3 regions of the Bacillus tequilensis genome follow, and region 1 is predicted to be linked to each of the others. Evidence: predicted binding sites of a transcription regulator. Region 1 holds the regulator's gene; each other region holds the start of a gene.
What was found. Region 1 encodes Rex, which represses fermentation and respiration genes when NADH is low (regulators of the CRP and FNR family bind a similar motif). Its sites were predicted from a motif close to TTGTGAAATATTTCACAA; they were not measured.
Positions count from the first base shown of each region.

Region 2: the regulator Rex is predicted to act here: its motif matches at 3,521-3,538, upstream of G4P54_RS19275 (YwiC-like family protein).
Region 3: the regulator Rex is predicted to act here: its motif matches at 4,067-4,084, upstream of G4P54_RS01740 (L-lactate dehydrogenase).

Region 1 is NZ_CP048852.1:617,060-623,029, reverse strand. It holds gene G4P54_RS03325 (CPBP family intramembrane glutamic endopeptidase) at 1-251, shown strand, start outside; gene G4P54_RS03320 (YdiK family protein) at 248-439, shown strand; gene tatC (twin-arginine translocase subunit TatC) at 477-1,241, opposite strand; gene tatAY (sec-independent protein translocase protein TatAY) at 1,248-1,421, opposite strand; gene G4P54_RS03305 (redox-sensing transcriptional repressor Rex) at 1,443-2,090, opposite strand; gene moaC (cyclic pyranopterin monophosphate synthase MoaC) at 2,087-2,599, opposite strand; gene G4P54_RS03295 (ABC-F family ATP-binding cassette domain-containing protein) at 2,725-4,653, shown strand; gene tsaD (tRNA (adenosine(37)-N6)-threonylcarbamoyltransferase complex transferase subunit TsaD) at 4,876-5,916, opposite strand; gene rimI (ribosomal protein S18-alanine N-acetyltransferase) at 5,909-5,970, opposite strand, start outside.
Region 2 is NZ_CP048852.1:3,658,230-3,664,199, forward strand. It holds gene G4P54_RS19265 (nitrate reductase subunit alpha) at 1-2,805, opposite strand, end outside; gene arfM (Crp/Fnr family transcriptional regulator ArfM) at 2,988-3,464, opposite strand; gene G4P54_RS19275 (YwiC-like family protein) at 3,608-4,327, shown strand; gene fnr (fumarate/nitrate reduction transcriptional regulator Fnr) at 4,357-5,073, opposite strand; gene narK (nitrate transporter NarK) at 5,171-5,970, opposite strand, start outside.
Region 3 is NZ_CP048852.1:311,625-317,594, reverse strand. It holds gene bmr3 (multidrug efflux MFS transporter Bmr3) at 1-1,368, shown strand, start outside; gene G4P54_RS01745 (L-lactate permease) at 1,409-3,034, opposite strand; gene G4P54_RS01740 (L-lactate dehydrogenase) at 3,067-4,026, opposite strand; gene amyE (alpha-amylase) at 4,202-5,970, opposite strand, start outside.

The DNA.
Region 1 (5,970 bases):
TTTTCGCAGGACTGCTCAGCTCGGTTATTTTCGGGATTGTGCACGCTGATTTGAAGCATCTTCTTCTTTATACAGCAATGGGGTTTACCTTCGCCTTCTTGTATGCAAGAACAAAACGGATATGGGTGCCGATTTTTGCCCATTTAATGATGAATACATTTGTCGTCATCATGCAGCTTGAGCCTGTTCAGAAATACCTTGAACAGCAGAGTACACAAATGCAATTGATTATTGGAGGATTATTTTTATGAGAAACCCGGTAGTTTGGGGAATGATCTACTTTGCCGTAGGGTGCATCTTTACTTATCTTGCCGCAAGCTCGCCAGGCAGCATGTGGTCATTTTACTCCATCCTGCTGATGGTGTTCGCCGCTTACAACATCAGCATTTCTTTTAAGATGTTCGCCTTTTCTTTTAAAATCAAAAAGAATCAGAAATAAAGAAAATCCATTTCTCTCATGAGAAATGGATTTTTTGTTATTGTCCCGAAGACACGTCCTGATCGGCAGCACTGCTTTTCTGCGCCTTCCGATATGCGGCCTTCGATATAAGAATACTGATTTCATATAAAATCAAAAGCGGTACAGTCACCATCATATGGGACAAAAGCTCAGGCGGAGTAATCAGGGCAGCGATCACAAGCAGCGTAAAATACGCATACTTTCTGATTTTCGCTAAGAACATCGGTGTCACAATTCCAAGCCTGGTCATAAACATGAGGATAACCGGCATTTGGAACAGCAGTCCAAACGGGATCGTCAGCTGCAGAAGAAAATGAAAATACTCATTAATTCCGATCACCTGATTGACATTCAAGTCCTGAGAGATCCGCTTCATAAAATCAACAACAAAAGGAAATAAAATATAATATGAAAAAGATAAGCCCGCTAAAAACAGCAAAATAGAGATCGGAATGTAGCTGAGCGTCACTTTGCGCTCTTTCTCATAGAGGCCCGGGCTCACAAACGCCCAAAGCTGATAAAGAATAACCGGCGAGGTCAGGACAATGCCGATGATAAACGCAAACTGCATAAACACATAAAGCGGGTCTGTCAGGTTAAACGCATTTAGCGTAAGCTGCTTCGCTTCATCTGTTTCTTGCAGATACACAATAATCGGCTTCGCTAAAAAGAATCCAGCGATGAAGAAAACGACAAACGCCAGCGCCACAATCAGCAGCCGTTTTCTAAGCTCAGCAATGTGCTCCAGCAGCGACATTTGATTCACTTTCATTCGTGTCATCCTAACTTACTGATCTTCTTTCTTTTTTTCCTCTTCGTCACTCGTTAATCCTTTAGTAGCGTTTTTGAATTCACGAAGTGTGTCTCCCGCAGCTTTCCCCAATTCAGGCAGCTTTTTAGGACCGAAGATAATCAGTGCGACGATTGCGATAACAGCAAGGCTTCCAGGACCGATCGGCATATTTGGGCTCCTCCTTTCCCTCTATTCGATTTCCTCTAAAACTGAATAATGCTTCAAGAAATACACCAGTGACTGAAGCTCAACAGCTAAATCTATATGATGAATTCGAATGTGTTCCGGCACATTCAAACGGGCCGGCGTAAAATTAAGAATTCCTTTGATTCCTAACGCGACCAATCTGTCTGTAATCGATTGAGCGGCAAAGGCTGGCACTGTAAGAATGGCGACTGATTCATCTTTCACGTGTTGTTCAAGGTCATCAAGGTTATAGACGGGCACGCCGCCTATCTCAGTTCCTATTTTACTCTCATTTACATCAAAAGCCATAGAAATTTTTGTGTTATTATTTTTTGTGAAATTATAATGAAGAAATGCCGTTCCCAAGTTCCCGACACCAATCAAGATCACATCTGTCATCTCATCCTGATCAAGCGTTTTCCGGAAAAATGACAGCAAATAATCCACATTATAACCATATCCTTTTTTGCCAAGAGCTCCAAAATAGGAAAAATCCCTGCGAATCGTGGCAGAATCAACCTTTACGGCATCACTGAGTTCAGCGGATGAAACGCGCTGTTTTCCTGACGCATGCAGATTCTTTAAAAAGCGATAGTAAAGCGGCAGCCTTTTTGCCGTCGCCTGCGGAATTTTTGATTGATCCTTATTCATTTTTGGTCCTCCAAATTATACTCGGATAGTTCCCTTTTAAAATCACCATTTTTCCCGCCCGTCTTCTCCAGCAAGAAAGTAGGGCCGATGACCATCCCCTTATCAAGGGCCTTGCACATATCATAAACGGTAAGAGCGCACACCGATGCAGAAGTGAGCGCTTCCATTTCCACACCTGTACTCCCTTTCGTTTTGACCTGTGCTTTTATATGAAGTATAACTTCTGTTTCTTTTATTTTCCAGTCAAACGATATATCTACCCCGCTCAATGAAAGCGGATGACACATCGGAATGATGTTAGACGTTTGCTTTGCGGCCATAATGCCTGCCACCTGGGCAACAGCCAGTACATCTCCTTTGCCGATATCGTGACTTTGTATTTTCTCGTACACTTCATTCTTCATGTGTACGCTTGAAACAGCTGCCGCTGTACGGACAGTCGAAGATTTTTCGCTGATATCCACCATCTGGGCTCTACCCTGTTCATTAAAATGAGAAAATCCATTCATATTCAAACTCTCCTTAAACAAATCATACACTATTTCTTTCTCTATGTCTTATTCGGCCAATGTATTGTTTGCTGACTCCTGATTCATAAGCTACACTTAACTTATTATAGCAGAGGTGAAATAATATGATGATCTTACAAATTAATCAGCTGTCCAAATCATTTGGCGCTGATACTATTTTAAACAATATAAAGCTGGAAGTCAGAAATCGCGATCGCGTCGCCATTGTAGGTAGAAACGGCGCGGGAAAGTCCACGCTGCTTAAAATTATCGCAGGCCAGCTTTCGTATGAAAAGGGCGAAATTATTAAACCGAAAGATATTACAATGGGGTATCTTGCCCAGCATACGGGCTTGGATTCTAAGCTTACCATAAAAGAAGAGCTGCTGACTGTTTTTGACCACTTAAAAGCAATGGAAAAGGAAATGCGGACTATAGAAGAAAAAATGGCGGCAGCTGACCCGAGTGAACTGGAAAGCATCATGAAAACCTATGATCGGCTTCAGCAGGAATTCAGAGATCAAGGCGGCTATCAATATGAAGCAGATGTCAGATCGGTCCTGCACGGCCTCGGCTTCAGCCATTTTGACGATTCAACACAGGTGCAAAGCCTCAGCGGAGGTCAGAAAACAAGGCTCGCCTTAGGTAAGTTGCTTTTAACACAGCCTGATTTGCTTATTCTCGATGAGCCAACGAACCATCTGGATATTGATACGCTAACCTGGCTTGAACATTATTTGCAGGGCTATTCAGGCGCCATTCTCATCGTTTCGCATGACCGCTACTTTTTGGACAAAGTGGTAAACCAAGTATACGAGGTATCAAGAGCGGAAAGCAAAAAGTATCACGGCAACTACAGCGCTTATCTCGACCAAAAAGCTGCGCAGTATGAGAAAGATATTAAAATGTATGAAAAGCAGCAAGATGAAATCGCCAAGCTTCAGGACTTCGTAGATCGAAATCTGGCCAGAGCCTCTACCACCAAAAGGGCGCAAAGCCGCAGAAAGCAGCTGGAGCGAATGGACGTCATGTCAAAACCGCTCGGCGATGAAAAATCGGCAAATTTTCACTTTGATATTACAAAACAGAGCGGAAATGAAGTCCTGCGTGTTCAGGATCTCACAATCAGCTATGAAAACCAGCCGCCGCTTTTAACAGAAGTGTCGTTCATGCTGACAAGAGGAGAAAGCGCGGCGCTTGTCGGGCCTAACGGAATTGGAAAATCGACATTGCTGAAAACATTAATAGACGCCCTAAAGCCAGATCAAGGAACGATCTCATTCGGATCAAATGTCAGTGTCGGCTACTATGATCAGGAGCAGGCCGAGCTGACTTCCTCTAAACGTGTCCTTGATGAGCTGTGGGATGAGTACCCCGGTCTTCCGGAGAAAGATATCAGAACGTGTCTCGGGAATTTCTTATTCTCCGGAGATGATGTACTGAAACCCGTCCATTCACTCAGCGGAGGTGAGAAAGCAAGACTGGCCCTTGCAAAGCTGATGCTGCAAAAAGCTAATTTTCTCATCCTCGATGAACCGACGAACCATCTGGACTTGGACAGCAAAGAAGTTCTCGAAAACGCGCTGATTGATTATCCAGGCACACTGTTATTTGTCTCACATGACAGATATTTTATTAACAGAATCGCCACAAGAGTATTGGAGCTTTCCGCAAACCATATAGAGGAGTATTTGGGAGATTACGATTATTATACGGAGAAAAAATCAGAGCAGCTTGAGCTGGAGAAAATGAATCAGCAAGAGGAAGTCGAAAAAACACCAGCTGCGGTGAAGTCTGACTCAAAACGTTCATATGAAGAAGAAAAAGAATGGAAAAAGAAAGAACGCCAACGGCTCCGGCGGATTGAAGAAATTGAAGCCGCTGTTCAAACCATTGAAGAAAACATCAGTCACAACGATGAATTGCTATGTGATCCGGAAGTCTATCAAGACCATGAAAAGGTACAAACCATCCATGCAGACAACGAGAAGCTCAATCAGGAGCTGGAATCTCTTTTGTCTGAATGGGAAGAACTATCTACAGAAGAAGATTAAAAAAAGTCAAGCACCTCTTTTTAGAGGTGCTTTTTATCCACAGAAAATAATCTTATAAAATAAGTAAGCGCTTTATACACATTTTCCACAAAATATTCTGAATTTATCCACTTTATTAACAGTGTCTCCACCCCTTTATCCATCTATATTTCTATACTTACTCACAGACATGTGGATAAATTGAGAATTATCTGTTAATAAAAAATAAAAAGCCCCACGCCATTAGGTCGTGAGACTTTGATAAGAAGTCAATTCAAGGCCGGGCTGGCCATTCATATCATATGCACCGCGAATTCCCTTTTCAAAAGCAATAGTACCAGCAGCAGCGATCATTGCAGCATTATCCGTGCATAACGCTAACGGAGGAATGACAAGCGCAATTCCTTCATGCTGGGCAAATTCCTTTTCTAATGCGGCTCTGAGGCCTCTGTTTGCCGCTACTCCTCCGGCTAAAAGGACCTGTTTGACACCATATTCCTTTGCTGCACGTGCCGTTTTTGTCACTAAAACATCAATCACGCTATTTTGGAAACTGGCAGACAAATCTTCCGGAGCAATCTCTTGTCCTTTTTGAGATGCATTATGAAGCGTATTGATCACCGCAGACTTCAACCCGCTGAAGCTGAAATTGTAAGAGCCTTCTTCGAGCCATGCGCGAGGAAGCGGAATATTGTCATTCCCTTTCTCAGCAAGCTTGTCAATTTGCGGTCCACCCGGATATGGCAATCCCATCGTCCGCGCCACTTTGTCGTAAGCTTCTCCTGCGGCATCATCCAGAGTTTCCCCAATGACTTCAAATGACCCGTGTTCCTTCATATAAACCAATTCTGTATGGCCTCCAGAAACGACCAACGCCAGTGCCGGAAACACTATCTCTTCTACAAGACGGTTCGCGTATATATGACCGGCTATATGATGGACGCCAACTAACGGAATCTGATGCGCAAAGCTTAATGCTTTAGCAGCATTCACTCCGATAAGAAGCGCTCCTACCAGTCCCGGACCTTCCGTTACTGCAATTGCATCAATATCACTATACGTCATGCCGGCTTTCCGAAAAGCTTCTTCTATGACCAACGTGATTTGCTCAACATGATGTCTTGAAGCAATTTCCGGAACTACGCCTCCAAACCGCTTATGGCTTTCAATTTGAGAAGCTACTACGTTCGAAATGATTTCTTTCCCGTTTTTCACGATAGCCGCTGCTGTTTCATCACAGCTTGTTTCTATTCCTAATACGTAAATCTCTTTTTGCTCACTCATTTATCGTCACCCACATAATTAACGCATCTTCCCCGTTATCAGTATAATAGTTCT
Region 2 (5,970 bases), 970 kb from region 1:
CTTTGCGACGCTGTCCGAGGTGATTTCTCCAAGTCTCTTTTTGAGTGATTCATATTCTTCGGCTATCGACCAGCTCATCCCTTTTGTGCCGCTCGGTTTTAAACCGGTGTAAGGTCCGAGCGCGGTCATTTTATGAAAAATATGCTTGTAATCCCGTTCAACGACTTGGATGTTCGGCATCGTTTTTCCCGGAATGGCTTCACATTCGCCTTTGCTCCAGTCATTGATTTTGCCGAACGGCTGGGCCAGCTCCTGCATCGTGTCGTGGAGGAGCGGCGTAGCGACCACTTCTTTCACCGGCTCCATCTCGACTTCTTCCGCCAGATCGGAAACGGCTTTTGACAGTGCCTTGAAAATATCCCAGTCTGACTTCGATTCCCACGGAGCCGAGATCGCCGGAGCAAAAGGATGAATGAACGGATGCATATCCGTGCTGCTGAGATCGTGTTTTTCATACCATGTCGCCGCCGGCAGCACGATATCGGAATACAGCGCCGTACCAGCCATTCGAAAATCAAGATTGATTAATAAGTCGAGCTTGCCTTCGGGTGCCTGCTCCCTCCATTTGATTTCTTCAGGGCGGATGCTGTCGCTGTCGTCATTCATCAAACCGTTCGTCGTTCCCAGCAGATGCTTGAGAAAATATTCATGCCCTTTTCCTGAGCTGGAGATCAGATTCGCCCGCCATACGAAGAGATTTCTCGGGAAATTGGCTTCATTGTCTGGATCTTCAATCGCAAATTTCAGCTTTTTCTCTTGAAGCTGTGAGGCTACATACGCCCCAACGTCTTCAGGTGTCTCCGCCCCCGCTTTTTCAGCCTCTTTGTATAGGTCAATGCCGTTTTTATCAAAAGTCGGGTAGGACGGCAGCCATCCTAATCGGGCCGCCAGCACATTGTAATCGGCGTGATGCTTGTAGCGGGATGAAGAAGCGATCGGTGAAGCCAAGTCACTGATCGGCTGGTCTTCGTAACGCCACTGGTCTGTCGCAAAGTAGAAAAACGAGGTTCCGTTTTGCAGCTTGGGCACACCCTCCCAGTCCTTTGCATTTGCGATCGTTTGCCACCCTTCAGCGGGACGGAGCTTTTCCTGACCGACATAATGAGCCCAGCCTCCGCCGTTTACGCCTTGGGCGCCTACCAATAAAACAAGATTTAACACCGCGCGGTAGATTGTGTCGGAATTGAACCAGTGGTTAATCCCCGCTCCTACGATAATCATGGACCGGCCGTCTGTATCGATCGCATTTTGAGCAAACTCTCTCGCAATCTTAATGACGGCCTCTTTTTTGATTCCCGTCATCTGTTCCTGCCAGCCAGGTGTAAACGGCTCAGGATCATCATAAGAGACAGCTGATTGCTGACCGATGCCCCGGTTCACCCCGTAGTTGGCCAATATCAAGTCAAACACGGTCGTGACACACACCTCTTCGCCGTTCAGGTCCAGTTTTTTAATAGGAAGGTCCCGCTCCAGCACTTTGTTTCCGTCATTTGAAAAATACGGAATGCGCACTGCACTGATTTCATCCTCTATTCCAAGTACAGAGAGACGGGGTTCAATCGGTTCCCCGGTGTCTTCATCGATCATATGCAGGTTCCATTTTTGCTGCCCGTCCCAGCGGGAGCCCATTGTTCCTTGCGGTATAGCAAATTCGTTTGTCTGTTCATTCCAGACCGCAGGCTTCCATTGATCATGCTTTGTCTGCCGCCCGATATCCTTCGCATGCAGAAACCGCCCCGCTGTGTATACGCCATTTTCTTTTGACAGGGTGACGAGGGATGGAAAATCCGTGTATTGCTTCGCGTATTCCATGAAACGTTCCGTCTCTTGATTCACGTAAAATTCCTGCAAAATGACGTGACCCATGGCCATCGCAAGCGCACCGTCAGTCCCTTGGCGGATACTGAGCCAGTCATCCGCGAATTTAGAGGATTCCGCAAAATCGGGACTGATTGAAATCACCTTGGCGCCTTTATAGCGGGCCTCCGCCAAAAAGTGCGCGTCAGGCGTTCTCGTTAACGGAACGTTGGAACCCCATGTGATGATATAGCCTGAATTGTACCAATCACTGCTTTCCGGAACGTCCGTCTGGTCACCCCAAATTTGCGGGGACGCTGGCGGAAGATCCGCATACCAGTCATAAAAACTGAGCATAGGGCCGCCGATTAACGACATAAATCGAGAGCCTGACGCGTGGCTGATCATGGACATAGCTGGAATCGGAGAAAAGCCGACATTCCGGTCAGGTCCGTATTTCATGACTGTATACAGCAGAGAGGCTGAAATCAGCTTCAGCACCTCCGGCCATTCAGCACGCACAAAACCGCCTTTCCCTCTTGCCTGTTTATAGGACTTCGCTTTTTCAGGGTTTTCAACGATTGATTTCCAAGCATCAAGCGGATTTTGATGCGCCTGCAATGCTTCCCGCCACAAATTGATCAGTACACTCCGTACGTATGGGTATTTCACACGGAGCGGGCTGTAGATATACCATGAAAAACTGGCCCCCCGCGGACAGCCTCTCGGTTCGAAATCAGGCATATCCGGGCCTGTTGATGGATAATTCAAGTTTTGACCTTCCCACGTGACAATTCCGTTTTTTACATAAATATTCCAGCTGCAAGACCCCGTGCAGTTGACGCCGTGGGTGGAGCGAACGACTTTGTCGTGCTGCCATCTGTTTCTGTATACATTCTCCCAATCGCGATCTTCGCGGGTGGTTTGGCTATGTTTATTTGAATGGTGTTCGATAGGAGAGAAATAATTCAATCTCCTAAACAACGGACTCATTTTCTTTTTCTTCATGAAAGTTCACTCCTTCCGAGTCAGGTGATGCTAAGTTCACTATAAACAGAGACAGTGTATTTTCTTGTGAACTATGTCACACACTCTGCTTTTTTCACAAAATATTCACATAAGGGAGAAGGAAGGACTTTTACAGGATGAGAAGGCTGCGTTCATTTAACGATCAAAAAACCCGGCTCTATTTAAGAACCGGACTCGGCATTTTCATCTTGTGATGTATGCAAATACCGCAAAAATAATTGATAGGAACAAAAGACGTTTTGCTGAAGCATAGCCAAAAAATTCATTTGCAGCTGGGGATGATAAGACATCATTTTTTTAAATATGCAATAAGGGATATTAAGAATTAGAATGTCTGAAGTGGCATTGACTTTGATAAAAGGCGATAAATACAGCCCGCCTTTTTCATCTATCGGAAACACATCGCCTTTTTCCCACAGCGCAACGGTTTTCGAGCCTTCAGGGAGCCTGCTGTCCATAAAACGCACACTGCCTTTTAATACAATATAAACGGATTGAGAATAAAGAAAGGATGGAGACTGATCAGATGAGCCGCGGATAAACGTTCCGTTTTTCAGCAAGGTTTCCACAATCGATAGAGGCACTTCTTTAAACATAGGAAGTTGTTTCAGAAATAATAAATAGTCACACCGTTTCATAGGAAAGCCTCCTGTGCTAAGGATAGCTTTAGTGTAGCTCGATTGAGCCTGTACAGCAGTGATATATTTCACAGCTTGTATGATGAATGTCACTTACCGGAAGGATGACTGCATTTATAATGAAATAAAAAAGGAGGGTTTCGATGAAGGTGCTTGTTCCGAAGCAGCACGGCGCATGGGCCATGCTGCTGATTCCATTTTTACTCGGGATGGTCAAGGGCGGTCCCGTTCTCTGGCATATTCCGCTCTTCCTAGGCTGGCTTTTCCTTTACTTGGCGGTTTATCCCATTACGCTCGCCTTGAAAAGGAAACAACTCAAGCCCTATCAAAAGTGGATATATGCTTACGGTTTTCCGGCTTGCTGCTTTTTGATGATTTCTGTCTTTCATAAGCCGCCGCTCATCTGGATCGGCGTTACTTTAGTGCCGCTGTTCCTCATCCATATGTATTTTGCCCGCCGAAAAAACGAACGAGCACTGATGAATGATATTGCGGGAGTCTTGTTTTTTTGTTCGGGCGGGCTTGCGAGCTGCTGGCTGGGGACGGGAATTCTTGACGGCTGGGCTTGGTTTATTCTCTCTCAATCTGCTTTATTTTTTATCGGGAGTTCCTTTTATGTGAAGTCGGTCATCCGGGAGAAAAGAAACAGAGGATTTGCATACTGGTCATGGGGCTATCACCTGCTGCTCCCTTTTTTATCCGCTCTTCTCGGAGCAGGATGGGCATTTCTTGCTTTTATCCCAAGCAGCTTGCGGGCATGGTTTTTTCATGGAAGAGATTGGCCCGCGAAAACGATCGGCATACTGGAAATCGTGAATGCCGGCTTCTTTTTTGCCGTCATGTGCATATTCATCACAAGATAAAAAAACAAGGACAGCGGTGTCCTTGTTTTTTAGTCAATATTACAAATCTCCAGCGGACAATTTTCACACTCGATCTCGCATCGCAAATAGTCCAGCTTGTGCAAAATAATTTTTCCGGATTCGTCTATTGAAATGACCCCTTGTTTTCGGAGATCTCCCAGCATACGGTTTACACTTTCTCTTGCCGCCGCGCAAAACTTTGCCAAATCCTGATTTGTCAGCACAATGTTAATCAGAATACCGTCGCTTCGCTCCACCCCATAGCTGTTTGATAAGCGGATAAGGGTGGAGTAGAGCGCTCCCTTTTTGCCGTGAAGAAGCAGATCCCTGATTTTGGACTGGATTTTCCGGAGGTGGGAGCTCATCCATTTCATAAATTCAAATGTCAAAGCACCGTTTTGGATTAATTCCTTTTCCAGCTTGTTCTTATTAATGACGAGCACCTCGCCATCCTCCAGCACTTTTGCACTGAGCATATACCTTGGCTCCTCGGTGAAAAGTGTTAATTCACCGACAATATCATGCTTTTGGCAGATTCTAAGCGTCAGGTCTTTTCCGTCAGATGTCAGCTTGCCGATTTCAATGAGTCCTGATTGGATCAGATAAAGCTCCTCTGCATCCATTCCTTCCCGAAACAAATACGTGTGTTTTTCCATTTTTCTTTTCGTGCTGATTGATTCCAGCAATTCATGGAGATCGCTGGAGATCAAATCACTATCAGATGGTCGAACAGAGAGAAAATTCATGAGCTCACCTCGAAGAAAGTCACGTTGCGTATGTTTATTGTAACGTGACTTGATTTGCACTCACCCAGAAAAAACTAACAATCTTGTGAATGGATTATTATGAATCAAGACTCTGACTGTTTCTCTCCGTGTGCGTTTTCATTTTTTCCTGCCAATACATCCATATGACAAGGACAAAGCTGGCTAACGCTACTTCAGAAAGCGCCATAAAACCGATCGCGTATTGGCCTGTTGCCTGAAATACACTCGCCAAAATCAGCGGAGGGAAAAATCCTCCTAATCCGCCCATGGCAGACACAATACCATTTGCAATACCCGCTTGCTTCGAAAAATAGAAAGGCACGAGTTTAAAAACGGTCCCGTTTCCTATACCTGAGCAGACCGCCACCGTTAATGTTCCAAACGTATAAAGGCCGATCGTCGGTGAGAACGATAAGATAATGCCTGATAATGTAAGTCCAGCAAAAACGACCATCAGGATGCGAAGCGGGCTTATTTTATCAGCCAGAAATCCGCCTGCAGGCCTGAGCAGCGTTGATACGGCAATAAAGCCAGCCGTCCGCAAACCGGCATCCGCCGGACTCAGTCCAAAATGCTCTGCCAGAAAGTTCGGCAGATAGATAGTGAAGGCGACAAAAGCGCCAAACGTAATAAAATAAAACAGGCTCAAAAACCACAGCACATGATTTCGGTAAACGGCCTTGATTTGAGTTTTCACGGAAACATTTACTTTCTTCTCATGCCGATCACCGAACAAAACGTGCAGCAACGCGAAAACCGCCAGCAAAACCAGATACATCTGGACAGTTGCTTTCCATCCCGCAGCTTGAGCGATTACCGGCGCGGCAAATGTGGTAATCGCGGTTCCAATGTTTCCGGCTCCGTAAATCCCGTTGA
Region 3 (5,970 bases), 310 kb from region 1:
GTGGCGGTCATGGCTGGAATGCCGATTTACGGCAAGCTCTCCGATATGTACGGCCGAAAACGTTTTTTCCTGTTTGGACTTATTTTTTTCTTAATCGGATCGGCTTTATGCGGGATTGCACAGACAATGAATCAGCTGATCATTTACCGGGCCATTCAAGGGATTGGAGGCGGCGCGCTCCTGCCGATTGCCTTTACCATTATCTTTGATTTGTTTCCGCCGGAAAAACGCGGAAAAATGTCCGGCATGTTCGGCGCTGTCTTTGGCTTATCCAGTGTTCTTGGGCCGCTGTTAGGTGCGATCATTACAGATGCGATCAGCTGGCATTGGGTATTTTACATCAACGTGCCGATCGGCGCATTGTCATTGTTTTTCATTATTCGCTACTACAAAGAATCTCTGGAGCACAGAAAGCAGAAAATTGACTGGGGCGGCGCGATTACTTTAGTCGTATCCATTGTATGCCTGATGTTCGCCCTTGAGCTTGGCGGCAAAACATACGATTGGAATTCCATTCAGATCATCGGCCTGTTTATTGTATTCGCCGTTTTCTTCATTGCCTTTTTTATTGTGGAGAGAAAAGCGGAAGAGCCAATCATTTCGTTCTGGATGTTTAAAAACCGTTTATTTGCCACAGCGCAGATTCTCGCTTTCCTGTACGGCGGAACATTCATTATTTTAGCGGTATTTATTCCGATTTTCGTTCAGGCGGTATACGGCAGCTCAGCGACAAGCGCGGGCTTCATTTTGACGCCGATGATGCTTGGATCAGTCATCGGGAGCATGATCGGCGGGATCTTCCAAACGAAGGCCAGCTTCCGCAATTTGATGCTGATATCTGTTATCGCCTTCTTTATCGGCATGCTGCTGCTTTCCAATATGACGCCTGACACAGCACGGGTATGGCTGACCGTCTTTATGATGATCTCAGGATTTGGTGTCGGCTTTAACTTCTCCCTGCTGCCGGCGGCATCGATGAATGATCTTGAACCTCGTTTTCGAGGGACGGCCAATTCTACAAATTCATTTTTGCGGTCACTCGGCATGACCCTGGGCGTTACTATTTTTGGAACGGTGCAAACAAACGTATTCACAAACAAGCTGAGCGACGCTTTCAGCGGCATGAAAGGCTCAGCGGGCTCCGGTGCGGCGCAACATATCGGCGACCCGCAGGAGATTTTTCAAGCGGGAACACGTTCCCAGATTCCTGAGGCGATCCTGAATCGCATCATTGACGCGATGTCATCAAGTATCACATATGTCTTTTTGCTCGCTTTGATACCAATTGTCCTCGCTGCGGTTACCATTTTATTTATGGGAAAAGCCAGAGTGAAAACAACAGCTGAAATGGCGAAGAAAGCAAATTAACACAAAAAGCAGTACATGCCAGCATGTACTGCTTTTTCTATTACAATCCTAATCTCGCAAGAATAAACGTCCATATACAAATGATCAATAACAGAATCAGGCTGTACGCTACTGTACGCTTAAACAGTTTAGATTCCTTGCCTGTCTGGCCGACCGCTGCGGCGGCGATGGCGATAGACTGAGGAGAAACAAGTTTCGCCATGACCCCGCCGGCCGTATTGGCAGCTAACAGCAAATCAGAACCCGCACCGATCTGCGCTCCGGTGACAACCTGCAAATGCCCGAACAAAGCGTTATTGCTGACAACAGAGCCGGTAATAAACACGCCGATCCAGCCAAGAACAGGACTGACAAACGGGAACAAGTCTCCTGTCTTCGCCAATGCCAGCCCAATTGAAGAGCTGAGCCCTGCAAAGTTGGCCAGATTGGCAAATCCCATCACAAAGCAAATCGTGATAATCGGCACCCACAGCTCTTTTCCCGTCTCCTTCAAGGAAGCAAAAGCATCCCGAGTCGAGAAGTTTTTACTGAACAGCCCTGTCACAATGACAGCCGCTAAAATCGCTGTGCCAGTCGCTGACAGCAGATCGACTTTAAAGACTGCATCTAACGGCAGGGAAGATGGCGCAATCGGCGGCATTTTCATGATTTGCTGATGCAGAACAGGCATTTTCAAAAGAAGTGTTGTCTGATATAACAGCCCGCCTTCTTGGAAAAGCGCTTTGAAGGCAGGAAGGCTCCAGATCGTGATCGCCGCGGTTAAAATATAGAAAGGAGACCACGCTTTCGCAATGTCAGCGGCACTGTATGTCTTTTTATCACCCGCTTCGCCGGCTCCTTCCTCCCGATAAATCTCCTTCGGCTGCCATTTGTGGAGGAAGAGCGCAAGCCCGCCCATGCTGCATAAGGCCGCCAAGATGTTTGCTAACTCCGGTCCGAGCACTGCCATTGTCAGTGTCTGAACAGCTGTATACAGACCGCTCACAACCAGCAGGGCAGGCCATGTCTGTCTGATTCCTTTCATCCGGTCCAACAGGAAAACGAGCAGAAACGGAATCAAAAACGAGATCAATGGCAATGTCCACATCAATGTACGTGACAGTTCAAGTGCTGATAAATCACCGATCTGCGCTCCTGTAATGACAGGAATTCCGATCGCTCCAAAGGCTCCTGAGGCTGCATTGGCAATCAAGCAGAGCGCCGCCGCTTTTAACGGTTTAAAACCAAGCTCGACAAGCAGCGCCGCGCTAATGGCAATCGGAACACCAAAACCGGCCGCGCCTTCCAAAAACGCGTTAAAACAAAAACCAATTAATAATAGCTGTATTCTTTGGTCAGGCGAAATGCCGGCAATGCTGGAACGGATAATGGTAAACTTTCCGGTTTTTACTGCAATTTTATACAGCCAAACCGCCATCAGGACGATGTAGCCAATGGGCCACAGTCCATTCCCAATCCCTAGCAAAACAGAAGAAATCGCTTTTTCAACCGGCATATGAAATGCCAAAACGGAGACGAAGAAACTGACGGCTAGAGTAAGAAATGCCGCAAGAATGCCTTTCATTTTAAAAACAGTTAAAGCCAAGAGAAAAAAGAGAATCGGAGTGAGCGCCACAAGTGCGCTCACATACTCATTTCCAAACGGATCATACAACTGCTCCCACATTGACAATCAGCCCTTTACTCTATAGTTGCGAATTAGATGACCTGAAGTTCTGCAAAATGCGGTTTTAAGATGTTTTTAAGGACGTCTGCACTGTGAAGGAACTGTTCTTTTTCTTTCTCATTTAAATTCAGCTCAGTGATGCCTGCAATTCCTCCGTGGTTCACGACAGCCGGAACGCCGATGTACACGTCATCTGTGCCGTATTCTCCGTCCAAATATGTGCTGACAGTTAAAATGCTGTTTTCATTATGAAGAATGGCTTTTGTAATGCGGGCAAGGCTCATCGCCACCCCATAATAAGTCGCGCCTTTTTTCTCAATAATATGGTAAGCGGCGTTTTTCACGTCGTCTACGATCTGGTCAAGTTCTTCTTGTTTATATGCATCGTTTTTCTCAACAAGTTCACTGACCGGCACACCGCCGACGTTCGCGTGGCTCCAAACAGGAAGCTCTGTGTCCCCGTGCTCTCCGATAATATGCGCGTGCACGTTTTGAGGCGCTGCACCGAAGTATTCGCTCAGCATGTAACGGAATCTCGCAGTATCCAGTGTTGTACCGCTTCCGATCACCCGCTCTTTTGGCAGGCCGCTGAATTGCCATGTTGCGTAAGTCAAAATATCAACCGGATTTGTCGCGATTAAGAAAATGCCGTCAAATCCGCTCGCCATGACTTCCCCGACGATGCCTTTGAAAATGTTTAAGTTCTTTTCTACTAATTCAAGGCGTGTCTCACCAGGTTTTTGGTTTGCACCGGCACAGATGCAAACAATATCAGCATCCCTGCAGTCTTCATATGTTCCATAAGATGTTTTGACCGGCTGCGGCGCAAACGCCTTTCCATGGTTTAAATCCATTACATCGCCCATTGCTTTTTCTTTATTTAAATCAATGATCACAAGCTCATCTGTGATCGCTTGGTTAATTAACGCAAATGCATAACTGCTTCCAACAAAACCTGCTCCGATTAAAGCTACTTTATTTACATGGTTCATATGAATCATCCTCCAAGTATGTTTATCTTTGATGTTTTGTTTGTGAAGTATTTCACATTTATATTGTGCAACATTTCACAAACTTTTGCAAGAAAAAAGTTTTACTGATTTGTGAACAAAAAAAAGAAACCATCTGAGATGGCTTCTTTGGGATTTTCATTTTGATCGCTTGCCTTCAATGAGGAAGAGAAGCGATTATGCCTGAGTCATTATATAAACCATTCTGCACATAATCAAAGCCAGGCTGATTTTGGCCGGGCACTTGGGCGCTGCCATTATTAAAAATCACTTTGGCGTTTGTTGTATCTGTATCTGCAGGCAGTGTCAGCGTGTAAATTCCATCTGCATTTTTAATCATTGCTTTACCCGGCCAAGATCCGGTCAATTCTATTGCCCGGCCCCCATCTTGTTTATAAATATAAGCATTTACTTGGCCCCAATGATTAGGATTTTGATAGCCGATGGTTTTAGCTGAAGACGGATCTCTTTTTACAAAACTGTATTTCTGGGTCCTCGTTACACCATCTTTGTTTATTCCTTTTAACGTGATGTTGTATGTTTTGCCAAACGGATCTCCTTTTCCGATCGTTAATTGGTCTCCATCCTTAAACGCAGTCTCTTGCCCATTATTTATTTGATACACGGCTTTTGTTGTATTCGCATTTGCACGCAGGGTGATCGTCAGCTGATCATTGAACGAATGCGTGATCTCTGTTTTGTAATTCTCAAGAGAGACGTGAGGCGCGCTGGCAGCACCGGCTGGGTACAGAACAGCCACAGATCTGGCCTCGATCGTGCCTGACAGTTTACCATCCGTTACTTGAAATGAACCGGCTCCCGCCTTATTATCATACTTGCCATCTGGTAACTTCGTTGAGGCATTGATGGCGACTGAAGATGAACCGGCATTCGCCAACACAACGCCGTGCGAGCCGCGTTCATTCATGAAGACCTGATTGTTTCCATTCGGATTTGAGAGCTTCTCAGGCTGCCCGGCCATTGCATTGTGAAATGCATTGATCGCAATGATAGCCTGATCTTTAAACAAAGCACTCCCGCGATCGCCTATTTGGGTTTTCCCCGGGAATCTCACACCGCTTCCGCCGCCCTCAGGCCTGGAAAAGAAGAGAGGCGTACTGCCTGAGCGAGAAGCAATCACTGCCCAGCCTAAACGGATGTCGTCATCGCTCATCCATGTTGACTCTTCCTCATCATTGGCATACGTATCATGCGATTCCACCCATGTGACCAATTTGTCGGCGGACACATCAGATGCATAATGGGAAATATTCGATACGCTCAGATTACGATTCTTTAAAGCGGATCTTATGGAATGTCCATAGTTAGATGCTGTCACATTCATATAATTCGCGTATGCTGCATCTCTGGAGGCACTATCTTGCAGGATTTCTCCATATTGGAACTCGGCAGATGTGTTTGTGATGTTCGTCCAGAATTGGCTTCCGTAATTCCCGTCATCCGGGAGCTCTATATGCTTGGCGGCATCATAGCGGAATCCGTCTGCTCCGTCATTCAATGCTCTTTCCAAGAAGCGTTTCAAATAGGCTTGTACCTCAGTATTCTGTGTATTCCAATCATACAGCCCGAGCAATGAATTCTGCGTGACATCCCATCGATCAGACCAGTTTTTAATTTGTGTGTTTCCATGCGTCCAGTTTGGAATACTCTTAATCTCATTGGAAATCGCGGCATAGTCACTTGTCGTATGATTGATGACCGCATCAACAATGACTTTTACGCCATATTTTTCTGCGGCTGCACACATTTCTTTAAATTCTTGTTCTGTGCCTAAGTAACGGTTGCCAATTTGGTACGATGTCGGCTGATACAGCCAGTACCAATTCGACATGCTTTTATTTCCTTGATTCCCTTCCTTTACTTGGTTAATCGGTGACGTCTGAATAGCTGTATATCCTGCATCAT